DNA from 4 places in the Streptomyces sp. NPDC024698 genome. Region 2 is predicted to be linked to each of the others. Evidence: riboswitches for the same ligand, from Rfam matches in the RefSeq annotation. Region 2 holds a riboswitch; each other region holds the start of a gene.
What was found. Region 2 has a riboswitch for cyclic di-AMP ahead of ACZ4AA_RS13120 (transglycosylase family protein). Riboswitches for the same ligand answer to the same signal wherever they lie in the genome.
Positions count from the first base shown of each region.

Region 1: it holds a riboswitch for cyclic di-AMP, as region 2 does, so the genes downstream of both, ACZ4AA_RS15135 (M23 family metallopeptidase) here and ACZ4AA_RS13120 (transglycosylase family protein) in region 2, are expected to answer to the same signal.
Region 3: it holds a riboswitch for cyclic di-AMP, as region 2 does, so the genes downstream of both, ACZ4AA_RS25610 (M23 family metallopeptidase) here and ACZ4AA_RS13120 (transglycosylase family protein) in region 2, are expected to answer to the same signal.
Region 4: it holds a riboswitch for cyclic di-AMP, as region 2 does, so the genes downstream of both, ACZ4AA_RS37560 (M23 family metallopeptidase) here and ACZ4AA_RS13120 (transglycosylase family protein) in region 2, are expected to answer to the same signal.

Region 1 covers NZ_JBVHLK010000005.1:404,848-412,257, reverse strand. Annotated here, with positions in the region: gene ACZ4AA_RS15150 (DNA gyrase/topoisomerase IV subunit A) at 1-2,221, opposite strand, end outside; gene ACZ4AA_RS15145 (M16 family metallopeptidase) at 2,570-3,931, shown strand; gene ACZ4AA_RS15140 (M16 family metallopeptidase) at 3,928-5,316, shown strand; cyclic di-AMP (ydaO/yuaA leader) riboswitch at 5,533-5,692, shown strand; gene ACZ4AA_RS15135 (M23 family metallopeptidase) at 5,705-6,472, shown strand; gene ACZ4AA_RS15130 (GntR family transcriptional regulator) at 6,669-7,361, shown strand.
Region 2 covers NZ_JBVHLK010000004.1:488,357-495,766, reverse strand. Annotated here, with positions in the region: gene ACZ4AA_RS13130 (FtsB family cell division protein) at 1-91, opposite strand, end outside; gene eno (phosphopyruvate hydratase) at 233-1,519, opposite strand; gene ACZ4AA_RS13120 (transglycosylase family protein) at 1,878-2,576, opposite strand; cyclic di-AMP (ydaO/yuaA leader) riboswitch at 2,581-2,774, opposite strand; gene ACZ4AA_RS13115 (transglycosylase family protein) at 2,961-3,905, opposite strand; gene ACZ4AA_RS13110 (cytochrome P450 family protein) at 4,154-5,425, opposite strand; gene ACZ4AA_RS13105 (nucleoside triphosphate pyrophosphohydrolase) at 5,575-6,618, opposite strand; gene ACZ4AA_RS13100 (SurA N-terminal domain-containing protein) at 6,809-7,410, opposite strand, start outside.
Region 3 covers NZ_JBVHLK010000013.1:933-8,342, forward strand. Annotated here, with positions in the region: gene dxs (1-deoxy-D-xylulose-5-phosphate synthase) at 1-1,654, shown strand, start outside; gene ACZ4AA_RS25590 (aspartate aminotransferase family protein) at 1,651-3,051, shown strand; gene ACZ4AA_RS25595 (helix-turn-helix domain-containing protein) at 3,161-3,799, shown strand; gene ACZ4AA_RS25600 (DUF6126 family protein) at 3,826-3,942, shown strand; gene ACZ4AA_RS25605 (tyrosine-protein phosphatase) at 3,965-4,762, opposite strand; cyclic di-AMP (ydaO/yuaA leader) riboswitch at 5,276-5,433, shown strand; gene ACZ4AA_RS25610 (M23 family metallopeptidase) at 5,438-6,322, shown strand; gene ACZ4AA_RS25615 (SGNH/GDSL hydrolase family protein) at 6,615-7,400, shown strand.
Region 4 covers NZ_JBVHLK010000041.1:18,569-25,978, forward strand. Annotated here, with positions in the region: gene lhgO (L-2-hydroxyglutarate oxidase) at 1-772, shown strand, start outside; gene trmB (tRNA (guanosine(46)-N7)-methyltransferase TrmB) at 1,004-1,840, shown strand; gene ACZ4AA_RS37550 (PrsW family intramembrane metalloprotease) at 1,930-3,297, shown strand; gene ACZ4AA_RS37555 (aldo/keto reductase) at 3,294-4,238, opposite strand; gene ACZ4AA_RS37560 (M23 family metallopeptidase) at 4,370-5,404, opposite strand; cyclic di-AMP (ydaO/yuaA leader) riboswitch at 5,416-5,572, opposite strand; gene ACZ4AA_RS37565 (PP2C family protein-serine/threonine phosphatase) at 5,742-6,923, opposite strand; tRNA gene ACZ4AA_RS37570 (tRNA-Met) at 7,148-7,221, opposite strand.

The DNA.
Region 1 (7,410 bases), on a different contig from region 2:
TGGTCTGGACGGAGTCGTCCAAAGTCCCGCGCGAACCCGCCACCGTGAACACCACCGCCTCGACCGCCGGGTCGACCGCGGTGAACGAGATCACCTTCGCGCCGTCCGTCAACTTGATGCCCGCCATGCCGCCCGCGGCACGGCCCTGCGGGCGTACCTGAGCGGCTTGGTAGCGCAGCAGCTGGGCGTCGTCCGTGATGAAGACCAGGTCCTCCTCGCCGGTGGCCAGCTCGACGGCGCCGACGATCCGGTCGCCGTCCTTGAGCGTGATGACCTCCAACTCCTCTTTGTTCGAGGGGTAGTCGGGCACGACACGCTTCACGACACCCTGCTCCGTGCCGATCGCGAGACCGGGCGACGCCTCGTCGAGCGTCGTCAGACAGACCACCGTCTCGTTCGGTTCCAGAGAGGACAGGAACTCCGTGATCGGAGCGCCGCCGGAGAGGTTGGGCGCCGACGCCGTCTCGGGCAGCTGCGGGAGGTCGATCACGTTCAGGCGCAGGAGGCGGCCCAGGGACGTGACCGCGCCGATCTCACCGCGTGCCGTCGAGGACACCGCGGAGATGATCACGTCGTGCTTGGTGCGGCCGGCGTCCGGGTCCTGTCCGACGGGCTCACCGGTCGCCGTACGCGCCAGCAGGCCCGTGGAGGACAGCAGGACGCGGCACGGGGCGTCGGCGACCTGGAGCGAGACGGTCGCGGCGGGGGTGCCCGCGGACTCCAGGAGCACCGTGCGCCGTTCGGTGCCGAACTTCTTGGCCACCGCGGCCAGTTCTCCGGAGACCAGCTTGCGCAGCTCCGAGTCCGAATCCAGGATGCCGGTCAGCTCGTCGATCTCGCCGTTGAGACGGTCGCGCTCCGACTCCAGCTCGATGCGGTCGAACCGGGTGAGGCGGCGCAGCGGTGTGTCCAGGATGTACTGGGTCTGGATCTCGGAGAGCGAGAAGTGCTCGATCAGCCGCTCCTTGGCCTGCGCCGAGTTGTCGCTGGAGCGGATGAGGCGGATGACCTCGTCGATGTCCAGGAGGGCGACGAGGAGACCCTCGACCAGGTGCAGCCGGTCGCGCTTCTTGCTGCGGCGGAACTCGCTGCGGCGGCGCACGACGTCGAAGCGGTGGTCGAGATAGACCTCCAGCAGCTCCTTGAGGCCCAGGGTGAGCGGCTGACCGTCCACCAGCGCCACGTTGTTGATGCCGAAGGACTCCTCCATCGGCGTCAGTTTGTAGAGCTGTTCGAGGACCGCCTCCGGCACGAAGCCGTTCTTGACCTCGATGACCAGACGCAGACCGTGCGCGCGGTCCGTGAGGTCCTTGACGTCGGCGATGCCCTGGAGCTTCTTCGAGCCCACCAGGTCCTTGATCTTGGCGATCACCTTCTCCGGACCCACCGTGAAGGGCAGCTCGGTGACGACGAGGCCCTTGCGGCGCGCGGTGACGTCCTCCACCGACACCGTTGCTCGGATCTTGAAGGTGCCGCGGCCCGACTCATAGGCGTCCCTGATCCCGGAGAGGCCGACGATCCGGCCGCCGGTGGGCAGGTCGGGGCCCGGGACGTGCTTCATCAGCGTCTCGAGGTCGGCGCCCGGGTAGCGGATGAGGTGCCGGGCGGCGGAGATGACCTCACTGAGGTTGTGCGGCGGCATGTTCGTGGCCATGCCGACGGCGATCCCGGACGAGCCGTTGACCAGCAGGTTCGGGAAGGCGGCCGGGAGGGCCACCGGCTCCCGCTCCTGGCCGTCGTAGTTGGGTGTGAAGTCGACGGTGTCCTCGTCGATCGACTCGGTCATCAGCGACGTCGCGTCGGCCATCCGGGCCTCGGTGTAACGCATCGCGGCCGGCGGGTCGTCGTTGCCGAGCGAACCGAAGTTGCCGTGGCCGTCGACCAGGGGCAGCCGCATGGAGAAGGGCTGCGCCAGACGCACCAGGGCGTCGTAGATCGACGCGTCGCCGTGCGGGTGCAGCTTGCCCATGACCTCACCGACGACACGGGCACACTTCACATAGCCGCGGTCGGGACGCAGGCCCATCTCGTTCATCTGGTACACGATGCGACGGTGGACCGGCTTCAGGCCGTCCCGGGCGTCCGGCAGGGCTCGCGAGTAGATGACCGAGTACGCGTATTCGAGGAAGGAGCCCTGCATCTCGTCCACGACGTCGATGTCGAGGATCTTCTCCTCGTACGAGTCTTCGGGCGGCGGGGTCTTCGTGCTGCGGCGGGCCATCGCTGCTGCGGCTCCTTCACAGTCTCTGCCGGGGCATGAACGGGTTCTGACGCGCACCATTGTGGACCGCCCCACTGACAACGCCGACCGCGACCCGTCCGTAGCGCCCCGCCGGCACGCTCCGCGGGCGTCGCCGAGACCGCTCCAGGGTGGCTCCCGGGCCCGGTGCCCGGCGGCCCCGAGCGCGGTCGCGGCCGCTTCACCGGAGGCTTCCCCGGGAGGTCCGGGGACACGCGTGAGTCTCGCTCTCGGCGTACGAGGTGCGGGAACCGCGCCGCCCGTCCGCGCGCTTGCATACAGTGGCAGGACCGACAGAACTGACGCAGTTCCGCGATCGAAGGGACGTACATGCCCATGGGTCACACGGCCACAGCTGAGGCAGGCTCCGGCGGCCTGACAGCGACCGAGCACCGCCTGGCCAACGGCCTGCGCGTGGTGCTCTCCGAGGACCATCTGACCCCGGTCGCCGCGGTGTGCCTCTGGTACGACGTCGGCTCGCGCCACGAGGTCAAGGGCCGCACCGGTCTCGCCCACCTTTTCGAGCACCTGATGTTCCAGGGCTCCAAGCAGGTCCACGGCAACGGCCACTTCGAACTCGTCCAGGGCGCCGGCGGCTCGCTCAACGGCACGACGAGCTTCGAGCGCACCAATTACTTCGAGACCATGCCCGCCCACCAGCTGGAGCTCGCCCTCTGGCTGGAGGCCGACCGCATGGGATCGCTGCTGGAGGCGCTGGACGACGAGTCGATGGAGAACCAGCGCGACGTCGTGAAGAACGAGCGCCGGCAGCGTTACGACAACGTCCCGTACGGCACCGCCTTCGAGAAGCTCACCGCCCTCTCGTACCCCGAGGGCCACCCGTACCACCACACCCCGATCGGGTCGATGGCGGACCTGGACGCGGCCACCCTGGAGGACGCCCGCGCCTTCTTCCGCACCAACTACGCGCCCAACAACGCGGTCCTGTCGGTCGTCGGTGACATCGACCCGGAGCAGACGCTCGTCTGGGTCGAGAAGTACTTCGGCTCCATCCCCGGGCACGACGGCAAGCCCGCCCCGCGCGACGGCTCGCTGCCCGACATCGTCGGCGAGCAGCTGCGCGAGGTCGTCGAGGAGGACGTCCCGGCCCGCGCGCTGATGGCCGCCTACCGGCTCCCGGAGGACGGCACTCGCGCGTGCGACGCCGCCGACCTGGCGCTCACCGTCCTCGGCGGCGGCGAGTCCTCCCGGCTCTACAACCGGCTCGTACGCCGTGACCGCACCGCCGTCGCGGCCGGGTTCGGCCTGCTGCGACTCGCCGGAGCACCCTCCCTGGGCTGGCTGGACGTGAAGACGTCCGGCGACGTCGAGGTCCCGGTCATCGAGGCCGCCGTGGACGAGGAGCTCGCCCGGTTCGCCGAGGAGGGCCCCACGGCCGGGGAGATGGAGCGCGCCCAGGCCCAGTTGGAGCGCGAATGGCTCGACCGACTCGGCACCGTCGCGGGCCGCGCCGACGAACTGTGCCGCTACGCCGTCCTGTTCGGTGACCCGCAGCTCGCCCTGACCGCCGTACAGCGCGTCCTCGACGTCACGGCGGACGAGGTCCGGGAGGCCGCCAAGGCCCGCCTGCGCCCCGACAACCGCGCGGTGCTCGTCTACGAACCGACCACCGCCGAGGCCGCCGACGCGGCCGACTCCGCCGACGAGACCGACGAGGAGGCGGCGAAGTGACCCAGCTCGCCACCATGGACTTCCACCCACGCCCCCAGGCCGGACAGCCCAAGCCCTGGGCGTTCCCCGCTCCCGAGCGTGGCACCCTGGACAACGGTCTGACCGTGCTGCGCTGCCACCGCCCCGGACAGCAGGTCGTCGCCGTCGAGGTGATCCTGGCCGCGCCGCTGGACGCCGAGCCCGCTGGCCTGGACGGCATCGCCACGATCATGGCGCGCGCCTTCTCCGAGGGCACCGACAAGCACTCGGCCGAGGACTTCGCCGCCGAGCTGGAGCGCTGCGGCGCCACACTCGACGCGCACGCCGACCACCCCGGCGTACGCCTGTCGCTCGAAGTGCCCGTCTCGCGCCTGGGCAAGGCCCTCGGCCTGCTCGCCGACGCCCTGCGGGCCCCCGCGTTCGCGGACAGCGAGGTCGAGCGACTGGTGACCAACCGCCTGGACGAGATCCCGCACGAAACGGCGAATCCGGCCCGTCGTGCGGCCAAGGAGCTCTCCAAGGAGCTGTTCCCGGCGAGCGCGCGCATGGCGCGCCCGCGCCAGGGCAGCGAGGAGACCGTCCGGAACATCGACTCGTCGGCCGTGCGTGCCTTCTACGAGAAGCACGTGCGCCCCGCGACGGCCACCGCCGTCGTCGTGGGCGACCTGACCGGGATCGATCTCGACGAGCTGCTCGCCGACACGCTCGGCTCCTGGACCGGCTCGTCCGCCGAGCCGCTTCCCGTGCCGCCGGTGACCGCCGACGACACCGGCCGCGTGATCGTCGTCGACCGCCCCGGCGCGGTCCAGACGCAGCTGCTCATCGGCCGGGTCGGCTCCGACCGGCACGACCGCGTGTGGCCCGCCCAGGTCCTGGGCACCTACTGCCTCGGCGGCACCCTCACCTCGCGCCTGGACCGCGTCCTGCGCGAGGAGAAGGGCTACACCTACGGTGTGCGGGCGTTCGGGCAGGTCCTGCGCTCCGCGCCGGACGGCACGGGCGCCGCGATGCTCGCCATCAGCGGCTCGGTCGACACCCCCAACACCGGTCCGGCGCTCGACGACCTGTGGAAGGTGCTGCGCACGCTCGCGGCCGAGGGGCTGACCGACACGGAGCGCGATGTCGCCGTGCAGAACCTGGTGGGCGTCGCGCCCCTCAAGTTCGAGACGGCGGCGGCCGTCGCGAGCACGCTCGCGGACCAGGTCGAACAGCACCTGCCGGACGACTACCAGTCGACGCTCTACCGTCAACTGGCCGCCACCGGCACCGTGGAGGCCACCGCGGCGGCGGTGAGCGCCTTCCCGACGGACCGTCTGGTGACCGTCCTGGTGGGCGACGCGGCGCAGATCGCGGAGCCGGTCAGGGCCCTCGGGATCGGTGAAGTCACCGTGGTGGCGGCCGAGTAGAACCCGTGCGACCCAGGAGGGCCCTGACGGCTGAAGAGCCGTCAGGGCCCTCCTGTTTACGGGTGCAGCCCCCAAGATGTCCGTATTCGTGCGGGGGTTACCCCTTCTGCCCTGTGGCATGCGTTACAAAAATCGTGATCCGTTTGTTGTTCGAATGAGGCCCCGTCTAGCGTCGGTGCGACTGTTCGTCATGCAGTGCGCCGCGCCCGCGGCACCGGACAGTCATCGCCGAGTCCTCCATGACGCGAGTCAGGGGAGCCGGGGACCCATACGCAGTCCCTGGGGTGAATCGGACGCCCTCTCCTGAGGGGGTCCGTAGGAGACCTTCCTGCTCCGAACCCGTCAGCTAACCCGGTAGGCGAGAGGGAAGGAAAGGATCAGCCCCTACATGGCGTTCACCTGTGGCACCGGCAAGCATCGTCGTACGAGCAGCCGGGTGCACAGCACCACCACGACCGCCGTCGGGGTCGCGGCGCTCACCACCACCGGTGTGATCGGAACCCTGGCCGCTCCCGCGTTCGCCGCGGAGGCCTCCGTCGAGCAGACCGGGCTGACCCAGACCGTCACCCTGAACGACGCCGTCGCCGACCAGATCGACGCCCAGGCCTTCGCACAGCAGCGCGCCGCCGACGAGGCCGCCGCGCGCAAGCAGGCCGAGCAGACGGCACGCAAGCAGGCCGCCGCCCAGGCCGCGCAGCTCCGCCAGGCGAAGGAGCGCGCCGCCCGCGAGGCCGAGCGCAAGCGCCTGAACACGTTCGTCCTGCCGATCACCGGTTCGTACGTCTCCACCGGCTACAAGGCGAGCAGCAGCCTCTGGTCCTCCGGCAGCCACACCGGGGTCGACTTCCACGCCGCGTCCGGCACCTCGGTCCACGCCGTCGGCTCCGGCACGGTCGTCACGGCCGGCTGGGGCGGCGCCTACGGCAATCAAGTCGTGATCAAGATGCATGACGGCACGTACACCATGTACGGCCACCTGTCGTCCATCGGCGTGTCCGTGGGGCAGGCGGTCACCCCGGGCCAGCAGATCGGTCTCTCCGGGGACACCGGCAACACCACGGGACCGCACCTCCACTTCGAGGCCCGTACGACCGCCGAGTACGGCTCGGACATGGACCCCGTCGCCTACCTGCGCTCGCACGGCGTCAACGTCTGACGACCGCTTCGCGGCTTCTTCACCGCTTTCGATGCCCCGGTTCACCGAGCCGGGGCATCGTCGTTTCCGGATGCCGTCTGTCCAAAAAATATCCATGGGTTCAGGCATGCCATCGGAAATTCACGCCTCCTGCAATAGAGTCACTGAAGAAGCGTCAATCGACGGCGTTTCACGGGGATTAAAGCGGAGGTCCGTCATGCGTATTCCGGCGCACTCGGTGTGCACGGCGATCCGTGACGACATCGTCGCGGGTGTCTACGAGCGCGGCGGCCGCCTCACCGAGGAACTGCTGGCGCGGCGCTACGGCGTCTCGCGCGTCCCCGTGCGCGAGGCGCTGCGCACCCTGGAGGCCGAGGGCTTCGTGGTCACCCGCCGGCACGCGGGGGCCTGTGTCGCGGAGCCCACCGAGCTGGAGGCCGCGGACCTCCTGGAGATGCGCATGCTGCTGGAGCCGCTGGGTGCCGCGAGGGCGGCCCAGCGGCGTACGGAGGCCCACCTCAAGGTGCTGCGCGGCCTGGTCAGGCTGGGGCAGGAGCGTTCCAGGCGGGGCAACAGCGAGGATCTGCGCTCACTGGGCGGCTGGTTCCACGAGACGCTCGCGCAGGCCTCCGGCAGTTCCGCGCTGACGTCCACGCTCGCCCAGCTGCGCCACAAGATCGCCTGGATGTACTCGGTGGACGCGCCGGCCGACCCCGCGGAGTCCTGGGCGGAGCACGGCGGCATCGTGGACGCGGTGGCCCGCGGCGACAGCGAGCGGGCCCGCGCGATCACGGCCCTGCACACCGAGCGCGCCACGGCCGCGCACCGGCTCCGGTTTCCCGGCGCCGAACGGCCGGACCGTGTGAGGAGTTCGCAACATCCCGTAAACGTGACGGGCCTGCGTCATTAACACGGGCGCCGTATACAAAGAGGGATATTCCGTGGGGGCTCATTTCTGA
Region 2 (7,410 bases):
TCTGGGAGCGGTAGACCCTGGCCGCCGTCTGCTCGCCGAGCAGCTTCAGCCTGGTCGAGGTGGAGAACCGGTCCCGGTCCTTCACGGCCATGAATCCCGCCTCCCCGCTGCCGGCCCGCGGTGGGGGCCCGTCACGTGCGTACGTCCCCGCACACGGTACGGGACCGGGTACGGGGACGTACGGAGGACGCTTGCCGAGCCGTGCGGCTCGGCGCTCGCGAACGGTGCTCGCTCAGCCCTTGAAGCGGGGGAACGCCGAGCGGCCGGCGTACACCGCGGCGTCGTCGAGGATCTCCTCGATGCGCAGCAGCTGGTTGTACTTGGCGACGCGGTCCGAGCGGGCCGGGGCGCCGGTCTTGATCTGACCGCAGTTCACGGCGACCGCGAGGTCGGCGATGGTGACGTCCTCGGTCTCGCCGGAGCGGTGGGACATCATGCACTTGAAGCCGTTGCGCTGGGCCAGCTCGACGGCGTCCAGGGTCTCGGTCAGCGAACCGATCTGGTTGACCTTGACGAGCAGGGCGTTGGCCGAGCCCTCCTCGATGCCGCGAGCCAGACGCTCCGGGTTGGTGACGAAGAGGTCGTCGCCGACGATCTGGACCTTGTCGCCCAGCTTGTCGGTGATGACCTTCCAGCCGGCCCAGTCGTCCTCGTACAGCGGGTCCTCGATGGAGACGAGCGGGTACGCGGAGACGAGCTCCTCGTAGTACTCGGTCATCTCGGCGGCCGAGCGGGACTTGCCCTCGAACTCGTACTTGCCGTCCTTGTAGAACTCGGACGCGGCGACGTCGAGCGCGAGCGCGATCTGCTCACCGGGGATGTAACCGGCCTGCTTGATGGCCTCGACGATGAGGTCGAGGGCGGCGCGGTTGGACTCAAGGTTCGGGGCGAAGCCGCCCTCGTCGCCGAGGCCGGTGGACAGGCCCTTGGTCTTCAGCACCTTCTTGAGGGTGTGGTAGACCTCGGCGCCCCAGCGCAGGGCCTCGGAGAAGGACTCCGCGCCGATCGGCGCGATCATGAACTCCTGGATGTCCACGTTGGAGTCGGCGTGCGAGCCGCCGTTCAGGATGTTCATCATCGGAACGGGCAGCAGGTGCGCGTTCGGGCCGCCGAGGTAGCGGAAGAGCGGCAGGTCGGACGCCTCGGAGGCGGCGTGCGCGACGGCGAGCGAGACGCCGAGGATGGCGTTGGCGCCGAGCGAGCCCTTGTTGTCGGTGGCGTCGAGGTCGAACATCGCCTGGTCGATCAGGCGCTGCTCGGTGGCGTCGTAGCCGACGAGCTCCGGGCCGATCTGCTCGATGACGGCGAGGACGGCCTTCTCGACACCCTTGCCGTGGTAGCGGTTGGGGTCACCGTCGCGAAGCTCGATGGCCTCGAACGCTCCGGTGGAGGCGCCGGACGGAACGGCGGCACGACCCGTGCTGCCGTCGTCGAGGCCGACCTCGACCTCGACCGTGGGGTTGCCTCGGGAGTCCAGGATTTCCCGGGCTACGACGACGTCGATGGACGGCACGAGCATCTCCTTATGGGATGTGACGCGGGTACGCGGAGCTTGGCAGCCCCGCGGGATGAGCCTAACCGGCTCAGGGGGATCGGCCAGCGATCGACCACCCCTTGAGCGGAACTGAGCGTACATATTGTTTCTGAACGGAACAAAAAAAGAAATAAAAAACCCCGCTCCGGCGCGTGCGGGGGAACACGCGCCGGAGCGGGGAGCCCGTGGGGACGGGGAGCCTCGACGGGTCTCCGGTGCGTGCGGAGACCCCACGAGGGGGCTGTTGCCTGCCGGGGTCGCGGCGCGGTGCCGGTGTCCCGGCCGCCGTCCGCCGAAAGCGGCCGGGTCGACCGGCGTGCCGCGCCGTCCGGATCGGCTCAGCTCAGCTCAGGTGCAGCTGCTGGCCCGGGTAGATGACGTCGGCGTCGGCGACGATGTCCTTGTTCAGCTTGAACAGCTTCTGCCAACCGCCCTTGACGTGCTTCTTCTCGGCGATCGAGCTCAGGGTGTCGCCCTTGACGACCTTGTACTCGCCGTCGCCCTTCTTGACCTTCTTGCCGGTCGGCGTGGTGACGGTCTTCTGGGCGGCGGGGCGCTCCGCGGAACGGGAGGCGGGCTGCTCCGTCGTCCGGGTGGCGGGGGCGCTCTGCGAGGCGCTCGACGAGGAGGGCGCGGACGGGGCCGCCGGGGCGGAGCCGCCGCCGTAGGGGGTGCTCGACAGTCCGGTGCCGCAGGTCGGCCAGGCGCCCTTGCCCTGCGCGGCGAGGACCTTCTCGCCGATGGTGATCTGCTGCGACTTCGAGGCCTGGTCGGCGCTCGCGGCATAGGCGGTGCCGCCGTACGCGGCCCAGGTGGAGGACGAGAACTGAAGGCCGCCGTAGTAGCCGTTGCCGGTGTTGATCGACCAGTTGCCGCCGGACTCGCACTGGGCGACGGCGTCCCACTCGGAGGCGGTGGCCGCGGAGGCGTTGCCGGCCGCCATCAGCGGGGCGGCGATGGCGACACCGGTGACACCGGCGAGAGCGGCGACGCGGGTGGCCTTGTTCGGGCGGCGGTGCTTGCCCTTGCTGGAGAACAGCATGGAGAGATCCCCTCACCGACGCCTGCGAGGTGAGCTGTCGGGTTCGGGCCGAATGAGTTGCCCGGCCGCATGCCTCGGATCCCGTCTCCAGGACGTCCGGCACGCGGCTTCACCCCAAGCCGATCCCGGACGTCTCTCGACTCCCGGGCCCGGCACTTACCTTGGGTCCCCCGCTCCTGCCTACGGCGCATGACGCGACGACTGTTCCCGTACGGCCGTTGGCAGGATTCGGCGTTGCGACCGTCGGGGCCCGCTGTGGCGAGCGGTCACGACCGTAAGCAGTCGATCGACGGAAATTCAAAGACGATCAGGGCTTCTGAGACCCATCTCTCACTTGCACCAAATGGGACATTACCCGGCGAACCGTGACGCGAACTCCCGCTACTACTGGGCCGTTTCGGCGACGACGGCAATGCTCCGACCAGGGACGACGAGGCCGGGACCGCTGTCGGCGGCCGACGTGTCGGCAGCGGCCGGCTTGTCCCAGTCGTCACCGAGGCCGAGGTCGCCGGAACCGTCCCAGATGCTGCCCAAGACCTTTGCGGCGTACGAGTCGTCGGCGGTGTCGCTCTCGGCGCTCGCGGCGTGCCGTCCGGCCGAGCCGTCGGCGGTGTCGCCGGTGGCGTCATCGGCGGCCTCGCCGCCGCGGTGGCGCCCGCCGGTGCCGCTCGGGGTGGCGGAGGCGCTCGAAGAGGCTTCCTTCTGCCCCGACTTGGCCGAATCAGCCGTTTTGTCGCTCTTGCCCGGCGTCGCGTCCGGAGTGCCGGAGGTCTGCGAAGCACTCGGCGCCGGGGTGCTGTCGGCCGAGGTCGAGGAGTTGCCCGAACCAGACGAATCACTCGAAGCGGACGAGCTGGGCGAAGTCGACAAACCGGAGGAAGTGTATGAACTGGAGTCGTCACCACCGCTGGACGAGTCGCCGGCCAGGCCCGTGTCGACGCTGATCTCGCCCGAGCCCTTACTGAGCCCGGAGAGCGGCCCGCAGGTCGGCCAGGCCTTGAGTCCCTGGTCGTCGAGCACCTTCTCGGCGACGGCTATCTGCTGCGAGCGGCTGGCCTGGTCGGCGGTCGGGGCGTAGTCCAGACCACCGTGCGCCTCCCAGTTCTCCTGGTCGAGCTGAAGGCCGCCGTAGTACCCGTTGCCCTGGTTGGCGCTCCACGCGCCACCGCTCTCGCACTGTGCCACCCGGTCCCAGGTGGTTCCGTCGGCGGCGCTCGCGCTCGCCGCGGCGAGCAACGGGATGGCGATCGCCGATCCGGTCACCCCTGCGGCGACGATGAGTGCCGGGGCCTGACGAGGGCGACGGTGACGGCCGTTCCCGGAGAGCATGCGGAAGCCTTTCGCGTGACAGCGGGGAGCAGCGCGACTCCCGTCAATCAGGAAGCACGGGGGCCGCGTTGATGGGTGAACGTAGTCGCAGTCGATCGCTGGTTACAAGTCGATGCAGTACAGATCACGCGAAGATCACAGATTTGATGGACCGTCATGTTCCGGTAGCCGTGGGAGCGCTCCTTCCGGTATGCGGAAGGAGCGCTTCAGCAGGGGAGGCGAAGGGTCGGCGATGGGCCGATCACGGCCTATTTGACCGGGGTGAACTCCACCGGAAGTGTGCGCAATCCCCGCATAATGAGGCCTCCGCGCCAGCGCAAATCAGCCGATTCTCCAGCGAGTTGGATGTCGGGAAGACGGTCGAGGAGCGTACGGATCGCGGTCTGCCCCTCCAGCCGGGCGAGCGGCGCGCCCAGGCAGTAGTGGATGCCGTGGCCGTAACCCAAGTGCTGAAGGTCACGTCGGGAAAGATCGAGCGTGTCCGGATCCTCGAAGCGTTCCGGGTCGCGGTCCGCCGCCGCGAGGACCACGAGCACGGGGTCGCCGGCCGCGATGTCCTGCCCGCCGATCCGCACGTCCTCGGTCGCGAACCGCCAGGTGGCCAGTTCCACGGGCCCGTCGTAGCGCAGGAGTTCCTCCACCCCCGTCTCCAGCAGACCGCTCTCCCCGGCCGCGAGGGAGGACTGGAGCCGCTCCCGCTGCCCGGGGTGGGTGAGCAGGGCGTGCATCCCGTTCCCGATGAGGTTGACCGTCGTCTCGAACCCGGCGAAGAGCAGGATGAAGGCCATCGCGGCGGCCTCGTTCTCGGTGAGGTGCTCCCCGTGGTCGGAGGCGCGGATGAGCCCGGAGATGAGGTCCTCGCCGGGCTCGGGCTCCGCGGTCAGCGCCTCGCGCTTGCGGTGGATGAGCTCGGCGAGATACCCGCGCATCTTCTTCACGGACCGGGCGACCCCGCCCCTGGGGCCGCCGCCGTGCCGGATCATCATGCCCGCCCAGTCCCGGAAGTCGTCCTGGTCCTCGCGCGGGACGCCGAGCAGGTCGCAGATGGCGTAGATGGGGAGCGGGAAGGCGAACTCGTGGATGAGGTCGGCGGAGCCCCTGGCCGCGAACCCGTCGATGAGCTGATCCGTCAGCTCCTGCACCCGCGGGACGAATTCGGCCACGCGCCGGGGTGTGAACGCCTTGCTGACGAGCCGCCGCAGCCGGGTGTGGTCCGGCGGGTCGATGTTCAGCAGATGCGTCATCAGCTCGGCCTTGCGCTCCCCGGGGATACCGGTCCGGCCCTTCGCGTGCGCGGGCTCGTCGTGGTGCGCGGGGTTCTTGGACAGCCGCTGGTCGGCGAGCGTCTGCTTGGCGTCGGCGTACCGCGTGACGAGCCAGGCCTCCACGCCGCTGGGCAGCCGGGTGCGGTGCACGGGCGCGTGCTCCCTGAGCCAGGCGTAGGCCGGGTACGGGTCGGTGGCGAACTCCCAGGTGAAGAGTTCGGGGGCGGCGCTGGCGGTGGCTTCGGGCTCGGTCACTCCCCGACGGTATCCGCAGCGGCCGACGGGCTCCCGACCGCACGGTGCCGGGCCGGCCGGGGCACCCACCCGACACCCCGGCCACCCGCCTCACGGACGCTCCGATCGACGCCCTAGCCGTCGCCCTGGTCGTCGCCCTGGTCGTCGTCCTAGTCGTCGCCCTGGTCGTCGTCCTCGGTGGAACCCTCGTCCCCGGTGGTCTCCCCGTGGCCCTCCGCCGCTCGGATCGCGTCGCGGTAGGTGCGGGCAGCCGCGCGCAGGGCCGCCTCGGGGTCGACGCCCTCGGCCTCCGCCCGGACGGCCATCGCCAGCAGTTCGTACCCCACGCCCTCGCCGGCGGGCAGCGGAACGTCGAGTCCCGCCGTGCGCGCCCGGGACGACAGCTTGGCCGACAGGGCCAGGCCCGCCTGACCGAGCGGGACGCCCTGGGTGACGGAGGTGCGCCGCTTCTCCTCGGCCTTGGTCCGCAGCCAGTGCTCCTTGACCTCCTCGGGCGTGGTGGCCGTCTCGTCCCCGAAGACATGGGGGTGGCGGTGGATCAGCTTGGCGACGATCCCGCCGGCCACGTCGTCGATCGAGAACGGGGCCTCCGGGTCGTCCTCGGCGATCCGGGAGTGGAACACGACCTGGAGCAGGACGTCACCCAGTTCCTCCCGCAGCTCGTCCCGGTCACCCTCCTCGATGGCCTCGACGAGCTCGTACGCCTCCTCCAGGCCGTACTTCGCCAGGCCCTCGTGGGTCTGACGGGACGACCAGGGGCACTCGGCGCGGATGCGGTCCATCACCTGGACGAGGTCGAGCAGCCGGGCGCCCGGCAGGTCGTACGAGGCGGGCAGCAGTTCCAGGTCGGGCATCCGTATCCGGCCGGAGCCGGCGAGACGGGCCAGACCGTCGGTGAGTCCGGCATCGCCCTCACCGGTGGCGACGACGACCACCGTGCGCCCGCCGGCACACGCGTCGACCAGCTCGCGCGCGCTCGGGGACTCGGTGTCGACGCCGACGCCTGCCTCGCGCAGATACGGCACCTGAGGGTGCGCTCCGTCCGAGCACAGCACCCGGTCGGCACCGTGCAGCGCCTGCCATGCCTGCCAGGACAGCAGACCGGGAGCGACACGGTGGCTGGTGGTGAGCAGGACGATCCGGCCGGGACCGCCGTCGCTCACGTCCTCGGCGGTCGCGTCGGACGCGGTCACGGCAGCCGCGGTCACGCTCTCGGCGGTCGCGTCGGACGCGGTCCGCCGGCCGCCCTGAGCGGCCCCCGTCGGTTCACTGGTTGCGTTCACCCCTCGAACGTAACCCACACCGCCGACACCCCCGGAGTTGTCCACAGGCCGGGGGCGAGGCGGCCGGTCGCGGCCGGTCGCCCCCCTGTGGACCAGGGCCCTAGGCGGGCTGCTGCGCGGCCGCCACGGAGACCTCACGCAGCCACGGCGTCCTCGCGTCGACGCGGCTGCTCTTCTGGACGTCCCAGGTGCCGTACCGCGGGTTCAGGTCCACACGCAGCTGCTTGGAGGCGGCGGACATGGCCTTCCAGAAGGCGGCCTTGCCCGCGGTGGTGTTCATGTCGGCACCGATCGCGGCGGCGAGCTTGCGGGCCTCGATCTCGGTACGGAGGCTGTCGTCGAGGCGCTTGGGAGCCACACCGTAGTTCGACAGCCAGGCCGTCTCCAGCGCCTTCGAGCCGCCCGCCTGCTGTTCGAGGGCCGCGCGCATCTGCTGGGAGTCCTTGCGGGTCACGGTCACACCGGCGTTCCCGGCCGCCCGGTCCAGGACCCGGTCCAGCACCATGCCGTGCAGGGTGTCGCGGGTCAGGGTGGCGGTGCTCGCGACGACCTGCGCGTACTGCGCGTCGTCCTTGCTGGCGGCCCGCTGCGCCGAGCGCACCTCGCCGACCCGGCTCTCCAGCTGCGAGACGGTGATCCGGCTGTCGCCGACGACGGCCGCCGCGCCCGGATGGGCATCGCTGCCACAACCGGTGAGCACGG
Region 3 (7,410 bases), on a different contig from region 2:
CTCCCGCGAGGAGTCCGAACACGACGTCATCGAGAACAGCCACGCCTCCACGGCGCTCGGCTGGGCCGACGGGCTCGCCAAGGCCCGGCAGGTGCAGGGCGGGAAGGGCCATGTCGTCGCGGTCATCGGCGACGGCGCGCTGACCGGCGGCATGGCGTGGGAGGCGCTCAACAACATCGCCGCGGCCAAGGACCGCCCCCTGATCATCGTCGTCAACGACAACGAACGCTCCTACGCCCCGACCATCGGCGGACTCGCGAACCACCTCGCGACCCTGCGGACCACCGACAGCTACGAGCAGGTCCTCGCCTGGGGCAAGAAGGTCCTGCTGCGCACCCCCCTCGTCGGCAACACCATCTACGAGTCGCTGCACGGCGCCAAGAAGGGCTTCAAGGACGCCTTCGCCCCGCAGGGCATGTTCGAGGACCTCGGGCTCAAGTACGTCGGACCGATCGACGGCCACGACGTGAGAGCCGTGGAGTCCGCGCTGCGCCGCGCGAAACGCTTCCACGGACCCGTGCTCATCCACTGTCTGACGGAGAAGGGGCGCGGGTACGAACCGGCGATCGCGCACGAGGAGGACCACTTCCACACCGTCGGGGTGATGAACCCGCTCACCTGCGAACCCCTCGCGCCGTCCAACGGCCCGTCCTGGACCTCCGTGTTCGGCGAGGAGATCGTCAGGATCGGCGAGGAGCGCGCCGACGTCGTGGCCATCACGGCGGCCATGCTGCATCCGGTGGGGCTCGGGAAGTTCGCCGAGCGCTTCCCCGACCGGGTGTGGGACGTCGGCATCGCCGAGCAGCACGCCACGGTGTCCGCCGCCGGACTCGCCACCGGCGGCCTGCACCCCGTCGTCGCCGTGTACGCGACCTTCCTCAACCGGGCCTTCGACCAGCTCCTCATGGACGTGGCCCTGCACCGTTGCGGCGTGACCTTCGTCCTCGACCGGGCCGGGGTCACCGGTGTCGACGGCGCCTCGCACAACGGCATGTGGGACATGTCGATCCTCCAGGTCGTGCCCGGCCTCAGGATCGCCGCCCCGCGCGACGCCGACCAGCTCAAGGCCCAGCTGCGGGAGGCGGTCGCCGTGGACGACGCGCCGACCCTGATCCGCTTCCCCAAGGAGTCCGTCGGTCCTGTCGTCCCGGCGGTGGACCGGGTGGGCGGCCTCGACGTCCTGCACCGGGGCGAGCGTCCCGAGGTCCTGCTCGTCGCGGTCGGCGTCATGGCCCCGGTCTGCCTCCAGACCGCCGACCTGCTGGAGTCCCGCGGCATCGGCTGCACCGTCGTCGACCCGCGCTGGGTCAAGCCCGTCGACCCGGAGCTGCCCCGCCTCGCCGCCGCCCACAGACTCGTCGCGGTCGTCGAGGACAACAGCCGGGCCTCGGGCGTCGGCGCCGCCGTCGCGCTGGCCCTCGGCGACGCCGAAGTCGACGTACCCGTACGGCGGTTCGGCATCCCCGAACAGTTCCTCGCGCACGCCAAACGGTCCGAGGTGCTCGCCGACATCGGGCTCACGCCCGTGGAGATCGCCGGACGGATCAGCGCCGGGCTGGCCGTCAGGGACGAACGGGACAAGGCCGCGTACGAGCCGACGGAGGCCGCCGACCGGCAGGCCGAGGAAGAGTCGCCCAAGGAGAAACAGGCATGACCGACCCTGCCCAGAAGGGGGAGTTCGACCTCGGCGCACTCCTCGCCGAGCGCGGAGCCGAGCGTTACGAACTGCACACGAAGTACCTGAACCACCAGCTCCCGCGCATGCTGCACACCATCGGCTTCGACAAGGTCTACGAACGGGCCGAGGGCGCGCACTTCTGGGACGCCGAAGGCGACGACTACCTCGACATGCTCGCCGGCTTCGGGGTGATGGGCCTCGGCCGCCATCACCCCGTCGTCCGGCAGGCGCTCCACGACGTCCTCGACGCCTCGCTCGCCGACCTCACCCGCTTCGACTGCCAGCCGCTGCCGGGCCTGCTCGCCGAGCGGCTGCTCACCCACAGCCCGCACCTGGACCGGGTGTTCTTCGGCAACAGCGGCACGGAGGCCGTCGAGACCGCGCTGAAGTTCGCCCGGTACGCCACCGGCAGGCCGAGGATCCTGTACTGCTCCCACGCCTTCCACGGACTGACCACCGGCTCCCTGTCGGTGAACGGCGAGGACGGCTTCCGCGACGGCTTCGCCCCGCTGCTGCCCGACACGGCCGTCCCGCTCGGCGATCTCGACGCCCTGGCCGGGGAGCTGAAGAAGGGCGACGTCGCCGCGCTGATCGTGGAGCCGATCCAGGGCAAGGGCGTGCACGCGTCCCCGCCCGGATATCTGCGCGCCGCCCAGGACCTGCTCCACCGGCACAAGGCCCTGCTCATCGCGGACGAGGTGCAGACCGGCCTCGGACGGACCGGGGACTTCTACGCCTACCAGCACGAGGAGGGCGTCGAACCGGACCTGGTGTGCGTGGCCAAGGCGCTCTCCGGCGGCTATGTGCCGGTGGGCGCGACCCTCGGGAAGGACTGGATCTTCAAGAAGGTCTACTCCTCCATGGACCGGGTCCTCGTGCACTCGGCGAGCTTCGGCTCCAACGCGCAGGCCATGGCGGCGGGTCTCGCGGTGCTCTCCGTGATGGAGAACGAGCAGATCGTCGCCAACGCGCGGATCACCGGAGAACTGCTGAAGTCCCGGCTGGCGGCCCTGGTCGACCGCTACGAGCTGCTCAGCGAGGTGCGCGGGAGGGGGCTGATGATCGGCATCGAGTTCGGCCGGCCGGCGTCCCTGAAGCTGCGCAGCCGCTGGACCATGCTCCAGGCCGCGCGCAAGGGTCTGTTCGCGCAGATGGTCGTCGTACCGCTGCTCCAGCGGCACCGCATCCTCACCCAGGTCTCCGGCGACCACCTGGAGGTGATCAAGCTGATCCCGCCGCTGGTGATCGACGAGCGGGACGTCGACCGGTTCGTGGAGGCCTTCACGGCCGTGATGGAGGACGCCCACGGCGGCGGTGGGCTGATGTGGGACTTCGGGAAGACGCTGGTGAAGCAGGCGGTGGCCAACCGCTGAGACCCGGCCGTACCCACGGGCCGGCACGGCGGCCGGCGGGTACGGCCGAGCTTTTTGCCTCACGGGCAAGAAAATTGCCTCGCGGGCAATTGTTTGGCTCAATGGTCCTATGAGCCCCGCCGATCCAGGGGCGGCCGACGAGCCGTCCGCCGAGCTGCACGCCGTGGCACCCCGGCTCCGCGCCCTGCGCCGCGGCGCCTCCCTCACGCTGGAGGCCGCGGCCCGCGCCGCCGGGCTCTCGCCCGCCCACCTCTCCCGGCTGGAGACCGGCCAGCGCCAGCCCTCGCTGCCGATGCTGCTCACGCTCGCCCGTGTCTACGGTACGACGGTCTCCGAGCTGCTCGGCGAGGCGGTCCCCGATCGTGACGCGATCGTCCGGGCCGCCGACATGGAACCGGCCCCGGCCGGCGGCTGGACCTACTGGCAGGCGGGTTCCGCCGGCCGCGGCATGCAGGCGCTGCGGGTGCGGGTCCCGTACGGCTCGCAGGGCGACATCGTGCGCGTCCACCCGGGCGAGGAGTGGCTGTACGTCCTCCAGGGGCGGCTCGACCTGCGGCTCGGGGACACCGCGCACGTCCTGGCGCCGGGAGACAGCGCCCACTTCGACTCGCTGACCCCGCACCGCATCGCCGCCGCGGAACGCGACGGGGCCGAGCTCCTCTTCGTACACACCCTGCTTCAGAGCCCCGTCGCCGCGCTGTGCCTCGGTCCGGCGGCGGGCCACCCCACCCCGGGAGAGACGTCATGACCGAACCCACGGAACCCCGCCGGTCCATGGAGGACAAGTTCCCGCGCGCCCTGTGGGTGCGGCTGATCATCTACGTCGCCGTCGGCCATCTGTTCGCGGCCTTCATCTACCTGCTCTTCACGCTCGGCGCGCAGAACCAGTAGCGCCCCGGCCCCGGCGCGCGGCTCAGTCCAGGAGTCGCGCGCGCAGCCGTTCCCGCAGCTGGGGGGTCAGCCCCAGCCCCTGCTCCAGATAGGCCTCGACACCGCCCCAGGTCTCCTCGATCGTGTCGAACGCGGCCGTCAGGTACTCGGCGCGCGCGTCGAACAGCGGGCTGAGCAGTTCCATCACCTCGGGGGAGTAGGCGCCGGCCGAGGTATTGGTGCGGTGCACCTTGTAGCGGCGGTGCGCGGCGTTCGACTCCAGGTAGTCGGCCACGATCGCCTCGCGCTCGACGCCGAGGGCGAGCAGGGTGACCGCGATGGACAGTCCCGCGCGGTCCTTGCCCGCGGCGCAGTGCATCAGCGCGGGCACGCTGTCGTCGGCCAGGGCGTGCAGCACCTGGGAGTGCTCCGCCGTGCGCTCCCGGATGATCGCGCGGTACGAGCCGATCATCCGGTCCGCGCCCTTGTCGTCGCCGAGGAGCGCGCGCAGCTGGTCGATGTCGCCGTCGCGGACCATCTTCCAGAACTCGCTGCCGTCCGCCGGGTCGCTCAGCGGGAGGTTCACGTTCCGCACGCCCGGCAGTTCGACGTCCGGACCCTCCAGCTTCTGGTCGGCGGCGTTGCGGAAGTCGAAGATCGTGTGGAGTCCCAGGGAGGAGAGGAACGCGGCGTCCTCCTCCGTGGCGTGCGCGAGGTGCCCACTGCGGAACAGATGACCGTGGCGCACGCGCCGGCCGTCCACGGTGGGCAGTCCACCCACGTCGCGGAAGTTGCGCACTCCGCCGAGTTCGGGCTCGGTCGACGGGATCTGCTGCGTCACGGGGCTCCTCCTGTTCGGCCTCCGGCGTCGCCGGGCTGGACTCGGCGCCGCTCGTCGGCAGTTGTACCGGCTCGCGCTCTCGACGATACGACATGGGTTCCTCAGGCAATGAGTTATGTCTTCGTATGCATGTTCGAATCGATGGAGTTTCGACTCTCTATTCAAGAGAGGCGCTCGCAAGTGCCGGATATCCGCGAAAGGCTTATCTGCCCGTTCTGTCCGAATAAACACCTTCATGGCAACTGGCCCTGGAATAGGGCGCACTGGGGCGAGTCGCGTGAGGAGGGTCATATTCGTGACGATGCGTTGCCGTCCCCCTTTCTCAACGCGCCCGCTTTTCCGGGCGGGTTGAGATGTCCGGAAGATCGTCATTCCACGGAGGGTGACGGCGAATTCCGCATGGATCAAGAAAGGCGAGCGCACAGAAACCGCACATAGTTGTCGACGCGCTCTCATGTCGCTTACGTTCTGCCTCAATCCGGACGGACGCCCAATCCTGCCGCCGCCCGGAATTCCGCACACTCACCCGTACATGGCAGGAGCGGGGGACCCACAGGTTCCGTGCCTGGTCCGGTTTCCGGAACAGGCTAGGGGTACAGCCGCGCAGCAGCGCGACCGGGCATCTCCAGCCCGCACCCGACAGCTCACCCCGCAGGCGCCGGAGAGGAATTCGCCATGCCCGCGAAGGGTAAGCACCGCCGTCCCAAGTCCCTGCGTTTCACCCGCACGATCGCCGCGGCCGGCACCGGTGGCGCCGCACTCGCGCTGCCCCTGATGGGAGCCACGGGAGCCCACGCCGCGACCCAGGCCACCGTCGCGCAGCACGTCGAGAAGGCCGTCACCGCCGCCCCCGCCGCGAAGGCCGCCACGGCCGCCACGACGAAGACGTACGCGGTGAAGTCCGGGGACTACCTCTCGAAGATCGCCGACGAGCAGAACGTCAGCGGCGGTTGGAAGAAGATCTACTCCGACAACCGCTCCGCCATCGGCGGCGACCCGTCGCTGATCCACCCCGGTCTGAAGCTGTCGCTCGGCCACAGGGCCGCCTCCGCCGCCCACACGGCCACCCGGACATCGGCCCCGGCGACGTCCGAGGCGACCCCGGCCGCCGACAAGGCCGCGACCACCACCGCGTCCGCCAGCTCCTCCTCCGGCTACACCCTGCCGGTCGACAGCACCAGCATCGGCACCGGCTACAAGGTGCCCGGCAGCATGTGGTCCAGCGGCTACCACACCGGCGTGGACTTCGTGGTCCCGACCGGCACCACGATCAAGTCCATCGCCGCGGGCACCGTCGTCTCCGCGGGCTGGGGCGGCGCCTACGGCAACCAGGTCGTCATCCAGCACGCCGACGGCAAGTACTCCCAGTACGCCCACATGTCGTCGCTGTCCGTCTCCGCGGGCCAGACCGTGACCGAGGGCCAGCAGATCGGTCTCTCCGGCGCGACCGGCAACGTGACCGGACCGCACCTGCACTTCGAGATCCGCACCACGCCCGACTACGGCTCCGACGTCGACCCGGTGGCGTACCTGCGCTCGCACGGTGTCGCCGTGGGCTGACCCCCCACCTCCTGCTCCTGACGGCAGGACCAACTCCGGAGGCCGGACCCCAGATCCCCTGGGTCCGGCCTCCGGTGCGTCCGTGGCACCGGTGTCCGTGGCGCCGGTTTGCGGGGCATCCGGGCGATCGCTGCTTCAACATCCTTGATGCGGGCCTTATTCCGGAGTTGACCAATGCTTGGCGAGTGGCTTATCTCACCGCCCGTCAACTCTTCCCTACGGTCGCGTAGCTCACATCGAAAGGTGAATCATGCTCGATGTGGCAGACGATTCGAAGGATGACAACAGATCAGTGATCGGGTCGTACGTGGCGGTGGGGGACAGCTTCACCGAGGGCGTCGGCGACCCTGGGCCCGACGGGGCGTTCGTCGGCTGGGCGGACCGGTTCGCGGTACTTCTCGCGGACCGCAGGCCCGAAGGCGATTTCGACTACACCAATCTCGCGGTGCGCGGCAAACTGCTCGACCAGATCATCGAGACCCAGCTCCAGGAGGCCAAGGAACTCGGCCCGGACCTGGTCTCGTTCTGCGCCGGCGGCAACGACATCATCCGCCCCGGCACCGACCCCCACGAGGTCGCGGAGCGTTTCGAGCGCGCGGTCGCCGACCTCACCTCCGCCGTGGGCACCGTGATGGTGACCACCGGCTTCGACACCCGTGACGTCCCCGTGCTCAAGCACCTGCGCGGCAAGATCGCCACGTACAACGGACATGTGCGGGCCATCGCGGACCGCTACGGCTGTCCCGTTCTCGACCTCTGGTCCCTGAAGACGATCCAGGACCGCCGGGCCTGGGACGGCGACCGGCTGCACCTCTCTCCCGAGGGGCACACCCGGGTGGCGCTCCGCGCCGGGCAGGCCCTCGGCCTGGAGGTGCCGGCCGACCCGGACCAGCCCTGGCCGCTCCTCCCGCCGCGCGGCACGCTGGAGGTGCGCCGCGACAACATCCAGTGGGCGCGCGAGTATCTGGTCCCCTGGATCGGGCGACGGCTGCGCGGGGAGTCCTCGGGCGACCACGTGGAGGCCAAGGGGCCCCTCTCACCGGACGACATCAAGCTGCGCATCGAGTCGGTGGCCTGAACGGAGACCG
Region 4 (7,410 bases), on a different contig from region 2:
CACCACGGGCATCTGCGACTTCGTGGCGGTGGCCCGCCGGCTCGGGGAGGCCTCCGGGGCGGATATCCGTTACGGCGCCCAGGTCGTGCGCGCCGACCGCCGCCCGCATCTCGGCGTGGCCGTGCGCACGGCCGACGGGACGATCGTGCGCGGCCGGGTGCTGGTCAACTGCTCGGGGCTGCACTGCGACGAGACGGCCCGCCTCACGGGCGACGACCCCGGGATGCGGATCGTCCCCTTCCGTGGCGAGTACTACACGCTGGCGCGGCCGGAGCTGGTGCGCGGACTGGTGTACCCGGTTCCCGACCCGGCGTTCCCGTTCCTCGGCGTCCATCTCACCCGGGGCATCGACGGCGGTGTCCACGTCGGCCCCAACGCGGTGCCCGCGCTCGCGCGAGAGGGATACGACTGGGGAGTCGTCCGGCCGCGTGAACTGGGCGGGACCCTGGCCTGGCCCGGTTCCTGGCACATAGCCCGCAGGCACTGGCGTTACGGAGCCGGTGAGCTGCGCCGGTCGGTGTCGAAGGCGGCGTTCACGGAGGCGGTGCGGCGGCTGCTGCCCGCGGTGAGGCCCGAGGACCTGGTCCCCGCGGCCGCCGGGGTCCGCGCTCAGGCGGTCCTGCGGGACGGCACCCTGGTCGACGACTTCCTGATCAAGGAGGGCCCGAGGACCGTGCACGTACTGAACGCCCCGTCCCCCGCGGCCACCGCCTCCCTCCCGATCGGCCGCGAGGTCGCCCGCCGCGCGCTGGCGTCCCTGGCAGCGGTCTGAGCGAGCCCGTCCACGCCTGTCCGGGAGCCCACCCCACCGCCTTCCGCGACCGGCCGGGAGGCGAGCCACGGCGGACCGGGAGGCGAGCCACGGGTGAGCTCCGACGGGGCCGAGCGGTGAACCAAGGCGGAGCCGAGCGGTGAGCCCGGGTGTCGGCTCGTGGTCCGCCGGCCGGCTCACCAGCCGGTCCGGGCCGCCCCGCGTCGCCGCCCCCGTAAAATCGATCCCACTGTGTCTGAATTCCTCGACTCCACCGAAGAGACCCGGCCCGCCTCCGCCGAGGACGGCTCGCCGCGTCACCACCGCGCCAAGGGCGAGCCCCGTTTCCCCGGCGGTCCGCAGGCCGATCCCGCCGGCTCGCACTTCGAGCGGCGGATCCGGAGTTTCCAGCCGCGCCGGAGCCGGGTGACGACCGGCCAGGCCGACGCGTTGCAGCGGCTGTGGCCCCAGTGGGGTCTGGACATCGACGGACAGGGCACGCTCGACCTGGCGGAGCTGTTCGGGGCCGCCGTCCCCGTCGTGCTGGAGATCGGCTTCGGCATGGGCGAGGCCACCGCGCTGATGGCCGCCGAGGACCAGGGGACCGGCATCCTCGCCGTGGACGTGCACACACCGGGCCAGGGCAATCTGCTCAACCTCGCCGAGCGCAGCGGTCTGACCAACGTCCGCGTTGCCAACGGCGACGCGATCATCCTGCTCCGCGAGATGCTCGCGCCCGACTCGCTGAACGGCCTGCGCGTCTTCTTCCCCGACCCCTGGCCCAAGAAGCGCCACCACAAGCGGCGGCTGATCCAGCCGGAGTTCCTGGACCTCGCCGCGACCCGGCTCGCCCCGGGCGCGCTCGTGCACTGCGCGACGGACTGGGAGCCCTACGCCGAACAGATGCTGGACGTGCTGACCGCGCACCCCGACTTCGAGAACACCGTGCCCGGCGGCGGTTTCGCGCCGCGTCCGGAGTTCCGGCCGCTCACCCGTTTCGAGGGCCAGGGACTGGACAAGGGTCATGTGGTGAACGACCTCCTCTTCCGACGCGTACAGCATCGAGACCAGCACACCTCGGACGACTGACCCGCACACACCCGTCGGCGTCCGCCGGGAATTCCCGGGGACCCCGGTTACCGTCGCGGGCGGCGCCCTCCCTCGTTAGGGTCAATGCCGTGGCCATCCATCCTGCGTATCCGCTGCCGCCCGGCACCCCCGCCGGACCCGCGCCGCGCCATCCGCACTGGTGGCAGCGCGGCTGGGTGCGGTACGGAGCGCTGATCACGCTGCTCGCGATGTCGGGCCTGGTGATCCTCGCCCTCGTCCGCGAACAGACCGGGACCGAGGGCTTCCTGGTCGGCCTCGGACTGGCGGTGTTCCCCGTGCCGCTGCTCATAGCCGCCTTCCGGTGGCTGGACCGGGTCGAACCGGGCCCCTGGCGCAACCTGCTCTTCTCGTTCGCCTGGGGCGCCTGCGCGGCCGCGCTGATAGCGATCGTCGCGAACAGTTTCGCGACCCGCTGGATCGCCATGACGACGGCGGGCCCCTCGGGCGCGGACACCCTCGGCGCCACCGTCATAGCGCCCGTCGTCGAGGAGTCTTCGAAGGCGGCGGCCGTGCTGCTCGTCTTCCTCTTCCGCAGACGGGACTTCACCGGGATCGTCGACGGAGTCGTCATCGCCGGGGTCACCGCCACCGGCTTCGCGTTCACCGAGAACATCCTCTATCTCGGCACCGCCTTCGGGACCGACCGGCTCAGCGGGGAAAGCGGACTCGCCTCCGTCACCGCGGCGACCTTCTTCGTCCGCGTGGTGATGTCGCCCTTCGCGCATCCGCTGTTCACCGTGCTGACCGGCATCGGCTTCGGCGTCGCGGCGCTGTCCGCCGAACGCCAGCACACGCGCCGCGTGCTGCTCCCCCTCACCGGACTGCTGCTCGCGATGGGCATGCACGCGCTCTGGAACGGCTCGTCGGGCTTCGGCCGGTTCGGCTTCTTCGGTGTGTACGCCGCGTTCATGGTTCCCGCGTTCGGGCTGCTGACCTGGCTCGTCGTCTGGACCCGGCAGCGCGAACTGCGGACCGTCCGTAGCGAACTGCCGGTGTACACGGCGGCCGGCTGGCTGGGCGCGGCCGAACCCTGGGTGCTCGGCTCGATGCGGGCACGGCAGATCGCCCGCGAGTACGCGGGTCATCACTTCGGGAAGAGTGCCGCGCGTTCGGTGGCGGAGTACGAGGCGTACGCGACCTCGCTGGCGTTCCTGCGGCACCGGGGGCGCCGGGGCCGGGCGGGCGCCGACTTCGTCGTACGGGAGCGCGAGTTGCTCGAAGAGCTGTGGCGCCGCCGGGATCTCGCCCGTCCGGCGCTCGCCTACGCGGCCCGCCTCACGGCACCGCTGCCCGCGCCACCGCCCTGGCCGGCCCCGGGGTACGGGTACACCGCACCGCCCGCGCAGCCCCGCGTTCCGCCCGCGCATCCGTACGGCCCGCCGGCGCAGGCCTCCGCGCCGGCCCCGTACCCCGTGTACAACCCGTACCGCTTCTAGGCCGACGCCCGCGACAGACGGGTCAGGTCCTCGTCCGTCAGGGTCAGGTCCGCGACGCCCAGCAGGGCAGGAAGCTGTTCGACCGTGCGGGCGGAGGCGATCGGCGCGGCGACCGTCGGCTGTGCGGCCAGCCAGGCGAGCGCGACCGTCGGGACGGCGACGCCGTGGGCCCCGGCGACCTCGTCGAGGGCGGCGAGGACCCTGGGTCCGCGGTCGGTGCCGAGGTGCTTGGCCGCGCCGGCCGCCCGCGCCGAGTCGACCTCCGTGCCGGGGCGGTACTTGCCGGTGAGGAACCCCGCGGCGAGCGCGAAGTACGGGACGGCCGCCAGACCCGCCTGGGAGGCGACGTCCAGCAGGGCCCCCTCGTAGGTGTCGCGCGAGACGAGGTTGTAGTGCGGCTGGAGCGCGACATAGCGGGCGAGACCCTCGCGGTCGGAGAACTCCAGGGACTCCCGCAGCCGCTCGGGCGAGATGTTGGAGGCGGCGATGTGCCGCACCTTGCCGGCCCTCACCAACTCGTCGAGGGCGCCGATGATCTCTTCGACCGGCACTTCGGTCTTGTCGAAGTGCGTGTAGTAGAGGTCGATGTGGTCGGTGCCCAGGCGGCGCAGCGAGGCGTCGGCCGCGGCCTTGATGTTGGCACCGGACAGCCCCTGGAAGGCGGGGTGCTGGCTGACCTTGGTGGCGACCACGATGTCCTCGCGGTTGCCGCGGGACTTCAGCCACTTGCCGATGATGGTCTCGGACTCGCCGCCCTCGTTGCCCTCGATCCACACCGAGTAGGAGTCGGCCGTGTCGAGGAAGTTGCCGCCGGCGGCCGCGTAGGCGTCGAGCACGGCGAAGGAACGGGTCTCGTCGGCCGTCCAGCCGAAGACGTTGCCCCCGAGGGAGAGCGGGAAGACCTCGAGGTCGGACGAACCGAGCTTGCGAAGAGAAGTCATGTACGACGTCAACACCCGCACCGGATGGATGTATTCCGCAATCACCTCGGGGAGGCCGGGGTGTGCGCGGGTGCCGGTGCCCGTCCGACCGGCAGTCCTGACGCGGGGGGGGCCGTCAGGACCACCGGGGATCAGGGGTTGAGGCCCTTGCTCTGGAGCCAGGCCATCGGGTCGATGCCGGTCGCGGCGCCGCCGGGGTGCACTTCGAGGTGCAGGTGCGGCCCGGTGACGTTGCCCGTCGCGCCGACCCGTCCGATGACATCGCCGGTGGCGACCTTCTGGCCCACGCTGACGCCGATGGAGGACTGGTGGCAGAACCACAGCTCCGTACCGTCGTCGAGGGTGAGGATCGTGCGGTAGCCGTACGAGCCGGCCCAGCCGGCCTCGGTGACGGTGCCGCTGTGGATCGCCTTGATGAGCGTGCCGGTGGGTGCCGCGAAGTCGAGTCCGGTGTGGTACCCGGAGGACCACATCGAGCCGGCCTCGCCGAAGCGCGAGGTCAGGGTGTACGAGGAGGTCGGCAGCGAGTAGCTCTTGGCGAGTTCGGCGAGGCGCTCCTTCTCGGCCTTCGCCTTGGCCGCCTCCTCCGCCTTCTTCTTCGCGGCGGCGGCCTTGGTCTCGGCCTCGTCCTGCTGCTTGGCGGCGGCCGCGACGGCCTTCTTCGCGGCGGTGTTCTGGGCGGCCTGCTGCGAGACGGTGTCGGCGCGGTTCTGCTGCGACTTGGCCTGCTGCATGATGCGGTCGCGCAGCGCCTCACCGGCGTCGGTGGCGCCGTGGGCCGCGTCGGCGCTGGTCAGGCCCGCGCTGGTGAGCGGGGTCGTGGAGCCCTTGGGAGTGCTGGATCCGCCGTCCGATATCAGGGCCTTGGCCGACGCGGTGACCGACGACAGGTCGGGCAGCGAGATCGAGACGGGCGCCTTGCCCGGGGCCGCGCTGGCGATGCCGCCGCCGCCGACGGCGGCGATGACGCCGACGCCGAGAACCGTGGAGCTGCGGGCGAGTCCTCCGCCGCGCTGCTTGCCCGTGCGGTGCCGGCCGCGGACGGGAGCGACGGAATCCGCGGTGGGATTCCACTCCTCCCAGGTTTCCTCGTCCTTGCCATAGCCGAAGGTGTGGGTTTCGTTCGGCGCGAACGGGGTTGGCTGAGCGGGCCGGTTGGACGCCACGTGGGCGCACTCCTTTCCTTCCATGCCGCCTACCGGGTTAGCTGACGGGTTCGGAGCAGGAAGGTCTCCTACGGGCGTACTGCCACCGTGCTGACACGGCGGGTTACGCTCGATTCACCCCACGATGTGGGTCCCCGGTTCCCTTGCGGGATTCGGCGCGTGCGCACGGAGCCACCTCTTGTGACGGCTGTTACGGCCGCGCTGCGTTATCGAACGTTAATAGACCCGGCTACTGAATTCCAAGCTGTTCTGACTGATCCTTAACGCCTCTTGGCCTGGACTTTGGGGTCATGAGCGATGAAAAACGGGCGAGTTGGCCTCGCGCCGCCGGCCCACGTCACGAGCGGCGGACGGCGAGCAGCGCCAGATCGTCCGTCAGCGCGCCGCCCGTGTGCCGACGGGCCGCCTCGATCAGGGCGGCCAGCAGCGCGTCGGGGCCGGGGAAGACCCGTCCGGCCAGCCAGGCGACAGGATCGTAGAAGTCGCCGCGCGGATCGCGGGCCTCGGAGAGTCCGTCGGTGTGCAGGAGCAGTGTCGCCCCGCGCGGAAAACGGTCCTGCACCGTCGGGGCGTACGGGTCGCCCAGCTCGCTCATCCCGAGCGGCAGCGCGAACGCCTCGGCGGAGAGGATGACGAGCGTGCCGTCCGCGCGCAGCAGCAGGGGCGGCGGATGGCCCCGGTTGACGACGCGTACGACGCCCTCGCCGTGCGGGATCTCGGCGAGGACCGCGGTGGTGAACCCCTCGGCCTTCTCGACGCTGTCGCGCCGGGAGCCCGCGCGGGTCAGTGCCCGCTCCAGGCGCCGTGCGACGCCCTCCAGGGTCCTCTCCTGCTCGGCCGCCTCCCGGAACGCGCCGACCACCGTCGCCACGGCGGCCACCGCGGTCATCCCCTTCCCGCGGACGTCCCCGACGACCAGCCGTACGCCGTGCGGGGAGTCCTGCACCGCGTACAGGTCGCCGCCGATGAACGCGTCCTCCTGCGCCGCCTCGTAGCGGGCTGCGACGTCGAGTCCCGCGATCCGGGCATCGGGCTCGGGCAGCACGGCGCGCTGCGCGAACTCGGCGATCTCCCGGACCGAGGCGAGCCGTTCGTCGCCGCGCCGGACCACGATGTTGATGAGGACGGCCAGGACGGCGGCCGTGGTCACGGTGACCACCTCGGTGACGGCGTCGACGTGCAGGACGATGCCGAGCACGAAGTGGACCGCGAGCACCGCGCCGACGGCGAGGGCACCGGCGAGAACGGTGCCGCGCAGCGAGGAGAGGGGGGCGGCGACCAGGGGCGCGGCCGTGAAGAAGGGCGCCGCGGTGAACGCGGCCGGGGTGAAGTAGTCGTAGACGATCCCGGAGGCGACGAGCAGCACGGGCAGGGCCCGGACGAAGGCGCGGGCGCGCACGAGCCTGCGGGGCCGCGCTCCCGCCGGTGAGCTGGTCCCCGGCCGCCGGCCCTCGGGGGACGGCCGGCCGGCCCGGTCGTCGCGTTGTCCGGTCCGCCGCTCACCTCCTGGCTGCCCCACGCGTCCAGCAGAACCGGTGCGGTGGCGGCGGGCGACCGGTGTGGCCCGACCGGGGGAGGACCGCGCCCGCCGACGAGAAGAGGAACCAACGGAAGAGGAACCGGTGGAAGGGGGACCGGCGAAAAGAGGGACCGGGGGAAAGTGGAACCGGTCGGGGCAGGTGCCGGAGCGCACATGCCAAAGGCCGGAACTCGTGAATCCGAGTTCCGGCCTCTGGTCTTCAGTAGCGGGGACAGGATTTGAACCTGCGACCTCTGGGTTATGAGCCCAGCGAGCTACCGAGCTGCTCCACCCCGCGTCGTTGAAACCAGTGTACGCCATCCGCGGGACCCGAAGCACACGCGTTCAACCGAGCCCCTCCGGTGACGCCGGTGCGCGGCTCCAGGGCCCGCCCGAGGAGCCCTGGAGCCTGTAGGACGACCTCTAGTGACCTGAGTCAGAGATTCGGTGGCAGTAGGCGGCGACTTTGTCGAGGATCTCGTCAGCT